DNA from 3 places in the Micromonospora sp. CA-244673 genome. Region 3 is predicted to be linked to each of the others. Evidence: riboswitches for the same ligand, from Rfam matches in the RefSeq annotation. Region 3 holds a riboswitch; each other region holds the start of a gene.
What was found. Region 3 has a riboswitch for cyclic di-AMP ahead of ACQP12_RS19250 (transglycosylase family protein). Riboswitches for the same ligand answer to the same signal wherever they lie in the genome.

Region 1: it holds a riboswitch for cyclic di-AMP, as region 3 does, so the genes downstream of both, ACQP12_RS25850 (coiled-coil domain-containing protein) here and ACQP12_RS19250 (transglycosylase family protein) in region 3, are expected to answer to the same signal.
Region 2: it holds a riboswitch for cyclic di-AMP, as region 3 does, so the genes downstream of both, ACQP12_RS09910 (C39 family peptidase) here and ACQP12_RS19250 (transglycosylase family protein) in region 3, are expected to answer to the same signal.

The regions. Positions count from the first base shown of each region.
Region 1 covers NZ_CP192019.1:5,657,265-5,660,528, forward strand. Annotated here, with positions in the region: gene ACQP12_RS25840 (HelD family protein) at 1-768, shown strand, start outside; gene ACQP12_RS25845 (cation diffusion facilitator family transporter) at 859-1,773, shown strand; cyclic di-AMP (ydaO/yuaA leader) riboswitch at 1,916-2,045, shown strand; gene ACQP12_RS25850 (coiled-coil domain-containing protein) at 2,051-3,127, shown strand; gene ACQP12_RS25855 (hypothetical protein) at 3,226-3,264, shown strand, end outside.
Region 2 covers NZ_CP192019.1:2,100,042-2,103,305, reverse strand. Annotated here, with positions in the region: gene ACQP12_RS09920 (CDP-glycerol glycerophosphotransferase family protein) at 1-131, shown strand, start outside; gene ACQP12_RS09915 (alpha/beta fold hydrolase) at 140-892, opposite strand; gene ACQP12_RS09910 (C39 family peptidase) at 996-1,838, opposite strand; cyclic di-AMP (ydaO/yuaA leader) riboswitch at 2,038-2,180, opposite strand; gene ACQP12_RS09905 (hypothetical protein) at 2,892-3,264, opposite strand, start outside.
Region 3 covers NZ_CP192019.1:4,127,700-4,130,963, reverse strand. Annotated here, with positions in the region: gene ACQP12_RS19255 (LLM class flavin-dependent oxidoreductase) at 1-1,019, opposite strand, end outside; cyclic di-AMP (ydaO/yuaA leader) riboswitch at 1,350-1,521, shown strand; gene ACQP12_RS19250 (transglycosylase family protein) at 1,521-2,189, shown strand; gene ACQP12_RS19245 (YbaB/EbfC family nucleoid-associated protein) at 2,306-2,767, shown strand; gene ACQP12_RS19240 (M4 family metallopeptidase) at 2,858-3,264, opposite strand, start outside.

The sequences.
Region 1 (3,264 bases), 1.5 Mb from region 3:
CTGGGCCAGCCGGTGCGGCGGGCGAGGCCGAAGCGGGACCCGTTCCAGCTGGCCGGCGGCGTCCGCGAGCTGAGCACGGCCGCCGACCGGCAGCGGGCCGCCCGGGCCGCCGCGCGGGAGCGCCCGGAGGACTACCGCGACTACGCCCACGTGGTCGTCGACGAGTCGCAGGACGTCTCGCCGATGCAGTGGCGGATGATCGGCCGGCGCGGCCGGCTGGCCTCCTGGACCGTGGTGGGCGACCCGGCGCAGACCGCCTGGACCGGCGACCCGCAGGAGCTGGCCCGGGCCCGGGACCAGGCGCTGGGCCGGCGCCGTCGCCACCGGTACGAGCTGACCACCAACTACCGCAACTCGGCGGAGATCTTCGCCGTGGCGGCCGCGGAGATCCACCGCGTGCACCCGGATCTCGCGTTGCCCACCGCGGTCCGTTCCACCGGGGTGCCGCCCGTCGAGCGGTCGGTGCCCGCCGGCGACCTGCCCGCCGCCACGGCGGCGGCGGCGCGCGCGCTGCTGGCGGAGGTCGAGGGCACGGTGGGTGTGATCACGCCGGTGCCGCGCCGGGACGAGGTGGCCGGCTGGCTGGGCGACCTGGGCGGCCGGCTCCAGGTGGTGACCAGCCTCCAGGCCAAGGGCATGGAGTACGACGGGGTGGTGCTGGTCGCCCCGAGCGAGATCCGGGCCGATCCGGGGTCGGGCGTCCGGACCCTCTACGTGGCGCTCTCCCGGGCCACCCAGCGGCTCACCACCCTCGACCCGGTCGGCTGACGGCGGCGCCGCATCCGGCGTTCACTTGCACACATAGCGATGTGAGCATAGATTGAGCTCGGCCGGGGCGGCGAACGAGAGGGTGTGTGCGTGGGCGCAGGTCATGACCACAGCGGCGCGGTGGCCAACGCGGCGCACCGTCACCGTGGTCGACTCTGGGGCGCGTTCGCGCTGCTCACCGCCCTCATGGTCGTCGAGGCGGTGGCCGCCTTCGCCACCGGCTCGCTGGCCCTGCTCTCCGACGCCGGGCACATGTTCACCGACGTCCTCGGCATCGGCATGGCGCTCGCCGCGATCACCGCCACCCGGCACGCCGACACCGACCCGCAGCGCACCTTCGGGCTCTACCGGCTGGAGGTGCTGGCCGCGCTGGCCAACGCGGTGCTGCTCGGCGCCGTGGCCGTCTACGTCCTGGTCGAGGCGGTACGCCGGTTCGGCGAACCACCGGAGGTCCTCGCCGGGCCGATGCTCGCCGTGGCGGTGCTCGGCCTGCTCGCCAACATCGCCGCGTTCGCGCTGCTGCGCGCCGGCGCCGAGGAGAGCATCAACCTGCGCGGGGCGTACCTGGAGGTGCTGGGCGACCTGCTCGGCTCGCTCGGCGTGATCGGGGCCGCCCTGGTCATCGCGGTCACCGACTGGTGGTGGGCCGACCCGCTGGTCGCCGTCGCGATCGGGCTGTTCATCCTGCCGCGCACCTGGCGGCTCGGCCGGGCCGCGGTCCGGATCCTGGTGCAGGCCGCCCCGGAGCACCTCCAGGTGACCGCGGTGCACGACCGGCTGGCCGCCGTCCCCGGCGTCGCCGAGGTGCACGACCTGCACGTCTGGACGCTCACCTCGGGCATGGAGGTGGCCTCGGCGCACCTGACCATGACACCGGGCGCCGAGGTCGGCGAGGTGCTGGCGGCCGCCCGGACGGCCCTGCACGAGGATTTCTCGATCGATCACGCCACGTTGCAGATCGAACCCGGAGCGTCTCCCGGGGCGTGCGGCGCGGTCGAGTGGTAATTAGGGCAATCTTAAATCCAAGTGGTTATTGTGCACTTATGCCGGTTTTGACCGGGACACCGGCTCCCACCAGCGAGCCGACCCGGAACAACGCCGGTAGGCTCGATCGCGGCCTCCGCCGGGCGGCGCCCACCGGCGCCTGCGGTGGCCAGCGCCTAATCGCCCGCAGGGCGAGCCGGGGAACCACGTTCGTGGGGTGCATCCGCGTCAGCGGTAGGGATCTTCCGTCCCGAACCCGTCAGCTAACCCGGTCGGCGGTGGACGGAAGGACACGTGAATGCCCCCAGTGGCACCTGTACGACGGACGGTCGCCCGGTTGGCGGCCCTGCTCGTCGCGACGCTCGCCCTCGGCGTCGTGACCGCGCCGGTCTCTCCCGCCTCGGCGGCCGCGGCGGCTTCCCCGACCGCGCTGCTCGCCGCCGCACCCGGCGACGACGAGGGCGGCACCCCGGCGCTGCGCGCCCAACTCGACGCCGCCAGCAAGGGGTGGCTGGACGCCCGCACCGCGCTGAACCGCTCGGTGACCCGGCAACAGCAGCTCACCGCCCAGCTCAAGACGGTCAACGCCGAGCTGACCGTCCGGGACGCCAAGGTCGGCGAGATCGCCGGGGTGGCATACCGGTCCGGGCGGCTGGGCACCGCCGCGGCCCTGCTCGGCAGCACCAGCCCCGAGGGCTTCATGGACCGCGCGGCCGCGCTGGAGCAGGTGGCCGCGCACGAGGACCGGGCACTGCGCGAGCTCATCGACACCCGGGACGAGGCCACCCGCACGCAGACCGCGCTCACCGGCGAGATCCAGGAGCAGCGCAAGCAGGTCGCGGTGATGGCCAAGCGCAAGCAGCAGGCCGAACGCGCCCTGGAGGTGGCGAACAACCGCGCGTCCAGCAGCGGCGGCGGCAGCGTCCAGGGCACCTCGTCGGCCAACGCCAAGCCGGCCAAGCGCAACGCCGACGGCTCCTGGCCACCCGAGTCGTGCAGCGTCAACGACCCGACGCCCGCCGACGGCTGCATCACCCCGCGTACGCTGCACGCGCTCCAGCAGGCCAAGGCGGCCGGCTTCACCCGCTACGTCTCCTGCCACCGGCCCAGCGGCTCGGGCGAGCACCCGAAGGGGCGGGCCTGCGACTTCGCCGCGCAGAAGAGCGGCTTCGGCGGCGTGGCCAGCGGCGGCGACAAGACGTACGGCAACAACCTCTCCGCCTACTTCATCCGCAACGCCGACGCGCTCGCCGTGCTCTACGTGATCTGGTTCCGGCAGATCTGGCTGCCCAGCAGCGGCTGGAAGGCGTACAGCGGGGGCAACGGCGACCCGTCCAGCGACCACACCAACCACGTGCACCTGTCGGTGTACTGATCCCCGCCCCGGCGGCGCCCGGCTACGTCCCACGACGTACGCCGGGTGTCGCCGCGCGGCCCACGACGCGACGCCCGCGACGGCCGAGCATCGGGGGCATGACTCGACTCTCCCCCGCCGGACGCAAGGCCCTGCTC
Region 2 (3,264 bases), 2.0 Mb from region 3:
GCTACCTGGGCGACTTCCCGGCCGAGTCCTACGCCGAGGTGTTCCTCGACGCCGCCCGCCGGCAGCTCGCGCCGGCCGGGACCGCGCCCGCCCCGCGGGACGGTTCGCCGCTCCCCTCCCCCACCGCCTGAGCCGAGGCTCAGAGGTACGCGTCGAGCAGGGCGAGCACCGCCGCCGGGTCCTCGACGTGCGCGTTGTGGCCCAGGCCGGGCAGGGTGGCGACCGGGACGCCCAGTTCCTTGAGCTGCGCGTCGGTCACCATCGGGTCCTGCTCGCCACGGGCCAGCAGCACCGGGACGTCGACGGCGGCGAGCAGCGCCGGCAGCCGGGGCTCCCCCACCGCGAAGGCGGCCGGGTCCATGGCCAGCCGCCAGCGGCCGTCCTCCCGGCGCAGCCCCGCCTCCACCACGGGATGGTCGGGGGCGAACAGCCCGGCCAGCCCGGAGACCCGCAGGTAGCGGCGGGCCGCCTCGTCCCGGGTGGCGAACCAGGTCACCGGACGGTCGGCCAGCTCGCGGGCCTTCTCCAGCTCGGCCGGGGACCAGACGGCCTTGATGCCCAGCCCGACCACCGCGTCGACGGGCAGGCGCCGCGACCGCGCGGCCAGCGCCAGCGCCACGACCCCGCCCAGCGAGTGGCCGAGCAGCACGAGCCGGTCGCGGGGGCCGAGCCGCTCGGCCACCGGACCGAGCCCCTCGACCACCCGCCGGGCCAGGGCGTCGAAGGAGTATTCCGGCAGCGGGGGCGACCAGCCGTGCCCGGCCAGGTCGGGTGCGAGCCACCGCCCCGCCCAGTGGCGCTCCAGCAGCGGCGCCCAGGGCAGCCACACCTCACCGGTGGCGCCCATGCCGTGCAGCAGCAGCAGATGGCGGGTACCCGTCGCGTCGCCCATAGGCCGCAGTGTGCCACCGGACGGACACGACGCGCGAGAGCAGCCGGCACGACGACGTCGGGCACCGGCTCGGTGGAGCCGGTGCCCGACGGGAGAGCTGCGATCAGGCGGAGTAGCCGCGCGTGGCCGCCCAGTTCGCCAGGTCGATGGTGCTGATCCAGTACGCGGGCAGCGCCGCGTTCGCCGAGTCGGCGATCCGGACCGTGCGGCCGTCGTTCTTGTAGCCGACCACCGCGATGTAGTGGCCGCCCGGGAACGAGTGCCAGCCGCCGTCGGTGTCGGTGGCGTCACCGGCGATGTTGACCACCACTCCCCGGCCGTCGATGATCGCCTTGACCACGTCAGCCTGGAGCTGGTCGATCTCCGCCGGGCTCGCCGAGCCGCCGAACATGTGCGTCCGGTACGGGTTGCCCTTGACCATCTGGTTCAGGCCCCGGGTGGTGTCCTCGGCGGAGTTGGTGCCGTTCTCGCCGGCGTTCAGCGGGGCGATCATCGCGTCCTGGGTGGTCTCGACGCCGCTCGCGCTGAGCGCGTTGCGCACCGCGGCCGGGCCGCAGTTCCAGTAGGCGGTCTGCGCCTCGTAGGTGTAGTCGAGCACCTTGGTCGACGGCGGCTTCGGCTTGGCCTTCCGGGTGGTGTCCGGGTCGGTGGTGGCCTTGGCCGCGGACTTCGCGGCCGACGGCGACGCGCTCGGCGAGGCGGACGGCGCCGGGACGGCCGCCCGGGCCTCGCCCCGGCTGGCGACCTCACCGAGCCGCGAGCCCAGCTCGGCGACCGCGGCGGTGTTCTCCTGCTGGACCGGGGCGTCGTCGGTGGCGGTGAGGGTGGCGCCGGCGCCACCGGCGAGCACGAGCGCCGCGGCCGAGCCGGCGATGATCTGGTACGGGCGCTCGGTCACGAGACGCCGCAGCTGACGCTTCAGGTGATGCTTCACGGGTTCCTCCACGGGAGCGTGCGCGGCACACACCGGCCCACGCGCGGAGGAACTCACGCGCGCTGGCGGGGCGGGTCGCCGCGGAAGGGGAGCGCCCGGGGGGCCGGGCGTTCGGGGCGGTTGCCGGGTCCGGTCGCCGTCAGGCGAGCGCCGGCACCACGATGCCGTGGAGGCGGGGGGACGAGCGGGGGGAGGTGAGCACGAGGAATGGCACTCCTTCCGTGGCCGCCGACCGGGTTAGCTGACGGATTCGGGCGGGAAGTACGCCCTACCACAGGCCGTGGGCCCGCGGATTCACCCCGGTGTTGCTGTGGGTCCCCGGTTCGTAAGAACACGATTAGGCGGGTCGGTGCGGCGTCGCCACTTGCGATCGGAAACCGCTCCGGACGCGCCGACACTACCGGTGGGTATGCCGCCTGCCAACCGCTCCCACCTGCTTAAACCTCGTGCATCACTACGGATATCGGAACACTCCGTCACTGACTTCACTCAATGGGACGGGCAGTTACGGCGGCACCGGCGGGCGAAAAGCGGACATCCGGTGGCGGCCGACCCGGAATTGCGGGGCCCGATCGCCCGACCTGCGCCCCGTGACCGTTTCCGGGGTCGCGGTGACCGGGCTCACCGAATTCGGATAACAATTCGGCCGACTCGGCCCGCGTGGGGAGTCGGGCCCGCGTGACGCCGTGGGTCGGGCCGGCGGTGACGCAGGCCGGGCACGATGGCTCTCCAGCTACCGCGGCCAAGGGCCACGGGCGACAGGGCGCCGAGCGGCCCCGCCAGCCGGTCCGCCGACGCCCAGGACATCCGCTCGGACCCGCTAGGAACTTGATGTCCTGAACGACTCACGCCCAACTTGCCGCCGGCCACGTCGGGTCGGTCACGACGGCAGCTCGACGGGCGCCCGGGAGGGCCGCGCGCCCGATCCGTTCACGTCATCAAGTTCCTAGCGGCCGGCACGACCACATCCGGCCGCAGGCTCTCCGGCCGCAGGCTCTCCGGCCGCAGGCTCGCCGCCCTGCGGACGGTTGCCACCAGCTCCCCCCGAACGGGAGTGCACCATGTTCAGCCGGCCCGGACGGGACGCCAGCGCGCCCCGGGCACGGTGGCCGGGATCCGCACCGTCGCGTCGTTCCGCCCCTCCACGGTGGCCGTGGTGGCGTCGGCGGGGCGGAGGGCGGTGGCCGCCGCGTAGGACTCGGCTGTCAGGGTGCGGGCCGCCTCGGCGGCCAGTTCGGCGTCCCGCCAGGCCCGCCGCTCCCGCTCGGCGGCCGTCGCCCAGGCCGCCCGGCGGCTCTCGCGTACGGCCCGGGCCAGGACGATCTCCTGCTCGGCCGGGTGCCGGCGCGGGTCCCACCCGTTGCGGTGGGCCAGCACGTCGGCGAGTTGCCGGGCGCTCAGGTCGCCCCGCCAGTGCGCGGTCATCGCGGCGTGGTGC
Region 3 (3,264 bases):
CAGGGCTGGCGCGCGCTCAGCCGTACCCCCGGATCGGGGGTGGGGGTGACCGCGAGCGCGGTCGAGCCGCCGGCCTCGACGGCGGCCTGCTGCTCCTCCACGGCCCGGGCGCGGCTGCCCGGCGTGGTGCGTTCGGCGGCGACCAGCTCGCGGACCGCCGGCGCCACCTCCTGGGCGAAGAGCTGGACGGCGCGCGGCTCGTCGCTGCCCAGGATGAACGTGGCGACGCCGTGGTCCAGGGCGAGCCCGGCCAGCTCCTCCACCCACTGCTCCGGCGGGCCGTCCAGGAAACCGCCCGACGACCGCGAGAAGGTGCCGGTGACGTTGAGCAGCCGGCGCACCGCGCCGGGATCCCGTCCGGCCTCGGCGGCGGCCTCGTCGATCACCGCGTTCAGCGCCGGCAGCTCGGCCGGCCCCTTCGGCAGGTACGCGAGCGACGGCAGCCAGCCGTCCGCCGCGCGACCGACCAGCCGCAGCATCCGCGGCTTGTACGCGCCGACCCAGACCCGCACCGGGTGGGCCGGCGCCGGCCCGCGCTTGGCCCCGACCACCCGGTAGTGCTCGCCCTCGACCCGGACCATGCCGCGCCGTTCGGTGTCCCAGACCTCGCGGATCACCCGGATCGCCTCGTCGAGGGCGTCCACGGCCGCGCCGGGGGAGAGCCGCCGCCCGCCGACCGCCTCGATCGCCTCCCAGAAGGCCCCGGCGCCGAGGCCCAGCTCGACCCGGCCGCCGGTGAGCAGGTCCAGGCTGGCCACGCTGCGGGCCAGCACCACGGGCTGGCGCAGCGGCAGGTTGAGCACGTTGCCGGCGAGGGTGATGTGGCTGGTGGCCGCGGCCACGAAGGACATGAGCGTCCAGGTGTCCAGGAACCCGGGCTGGTAGGGATGGTCCTGGAAGGTCACCAGGTCCAGGCCGACCTGCTCGCAGAGCTTGGCCCGCGCGACCACCTGCTCCGGCCGCCCGGCGCTGGGGGTGAGGAAGCCGCCGAAGGTCAGCTCGTGTCCGTGGTCGCTCATGCCTCGCCGCCTCGTGCCGATCTTGCGCGAACCTGCCCACGGTAGCCTCCCGCGTCGCCCGGCGGGCCGGGAACCCGCCGCCGAGGATCCGCGCCGCGCCACTCGCCACGGTGGACCCGGCACCCGCCGGCCGTCCTCTTCGGCCGGTGCCCGGAAACGCCGCTGTGAGCTGCGAAAACACGCCAACCGTCAGGTCGCTACGACAGATTCGACGGTTCCGCAAGCCGGGAGACGGGGTCGTCGCTCGGCCGGGTGAAGAACTTCACAAGAAGTGGGCGTTCGCGACAAACCGTTCCTAACGTCGGATCCGTTCGCGATCGCGGACACCACGGGCCGGCAACGCCTAATCCCGCCGCCGGCCCGGCGGTCCTGGACCTTCGGCGGGAGCGGGGGACCCACATGTTCCTCGGTGCACGACACCTCGGGGTGAAGCCGCCTGCGGCGGCCGGGCTCCTCGGCCCGAACCCGACAGCTCACCTCGTCGGCGTGGAGGAAAACCACATGGCAACTGATCACGTCGCCCGTCACCGACGGACCGCGCAGCGTCGCACCGCCGTCGGGGCGCTCGTCGTCGGCGCGGCCACCGGCGCCGCCGCCCTTCTCGGCCCGGCCGCCCCGGCCAGCGCCGCCGGCGTCAACTGGGACGCCGTCGCCCAGTGCGAGTCCGGCGGCAACTGGCACATCAACACCGGCAACGGCTACTACGGCGGGCTCCAGTTCTCCCGGAGCACCTGGAACGGCTACGGCGGCAAGAAGTACGCGAGCCGGGCCGACCTGGCCAGCCGCGGCGAGCAGATCGCCATCGCCGAGAAGGTCCTCGACGGGCAGGGCATCGGCGCCTGGCCGGTCTGCGGCAAGAAGGGCGGCTCCACCAAGCGCTACGCCGCCAAGGACTCGGGCTCGGCGAAGTCCACGAAGAAGGCCACGAGGAAGACCACCTCGGCCACGAAGAAGGCCACCTCGCAGCGGTCGTACCGCGGCGAGCGGCGGACCGCGCCGAGCACCGGCGGCGCCGGCGCCTACCTGGTCCGGCCGGGGGACACCCTCTCCGAGATCGCCGACGCGAAGAACGTCGCCGGTGGTTGGCACGCCCTCTACGCCCGCAACAAGGGCGTGGTCGGCGACAACCCGGGCCTCATCTTCCCGGGCCAGCGGCTTCGCCTGCGCTGACGCCACACCGGTGCGCCGCACCACGAACGCCCGGCCGGGGTTCCCGGCCGGGCGTTCGGCGTCGGGGCCGGTTGCTATCGTCACGGTGCTCGGAAAGACGTGAAGAAAGCGCGGATATGACCAACGATTCGTTCTCCGCGGCCGCGAGCCTCGACGAGCTGCTGACCAGGACGCAGCAGGCGCTGTCCGCGATGCGCTCCCGGGCCGGCGACCACGCCGACGACGCGCCGGCCCAGCTGCTCCGGGCCGAGGGCGGCGCGGCCGACGGCCGGGTCCGTGCCGTCGCCGTCCAGGGTGGCCGGCTGGAATCCGTCACCGTCGACCCGGAGCTGGCCGGCGAGCCCCTGGACACCCTGTGCGGGCACGTCGTGACGGCCGTCAACGCCGCGCTCACCGAGCTGGAGGCCCGGGTCAGCGCCTCCGCCCAGGCGGACGTGGACGCCCTCGCCGCCCGGCTCGGCGGCCTGCCCGAGCAGTCCGCCCGGGACATGGAGCGGTTCGGCCGGGCGATGGAGGGCGTCGCGGCCCGGATCCGCCGCGACGACGCCGCCGGTTCCCGCGCGGCCCACCCGGCCTGACCGCGGGCCGGAATCCGGACCGGCCACGAGGCACGGAGACGACGAAGCGGCCGGCCGTCGGGAGGACGACGGCCGGCCGCTCCGGTGTGCTCAGCTCAGGGTGAGCGCGGTGTCGTCGACGACGAAGGAGGTCTGCAGGGAGCTGTCCTCCACGCCGCTGAACGAGATGGTGGCGGTGGTGCCGGCCAGCGACGAGACGTCGAAGGACCGCTGCACGTAGCCGGTGGCCTTGTTGAGGTTGGAGTAGGTGGCCAGGGTGGTGCTGCCCGCCTTCACGGTCAGCTTGTCGTAGGCGGTCGTCGTGGTCGACTCCGCGCTGTCGATGTGCAGCCAGAAGCTCAGCGTCGCCCGGCAGCCGGCGGGAATCGTCACCGACTGCGTGAGGGTGTCGGTGTGCGTCGAGCCGTAGCCGTCGAGCCAGGCCTTGTACGAGCCGCCGTGCGCCGCCTGGCTGGTGGAGTTGGTGATGACGCCGGAGGAGGCGGTCCAGCTCACGT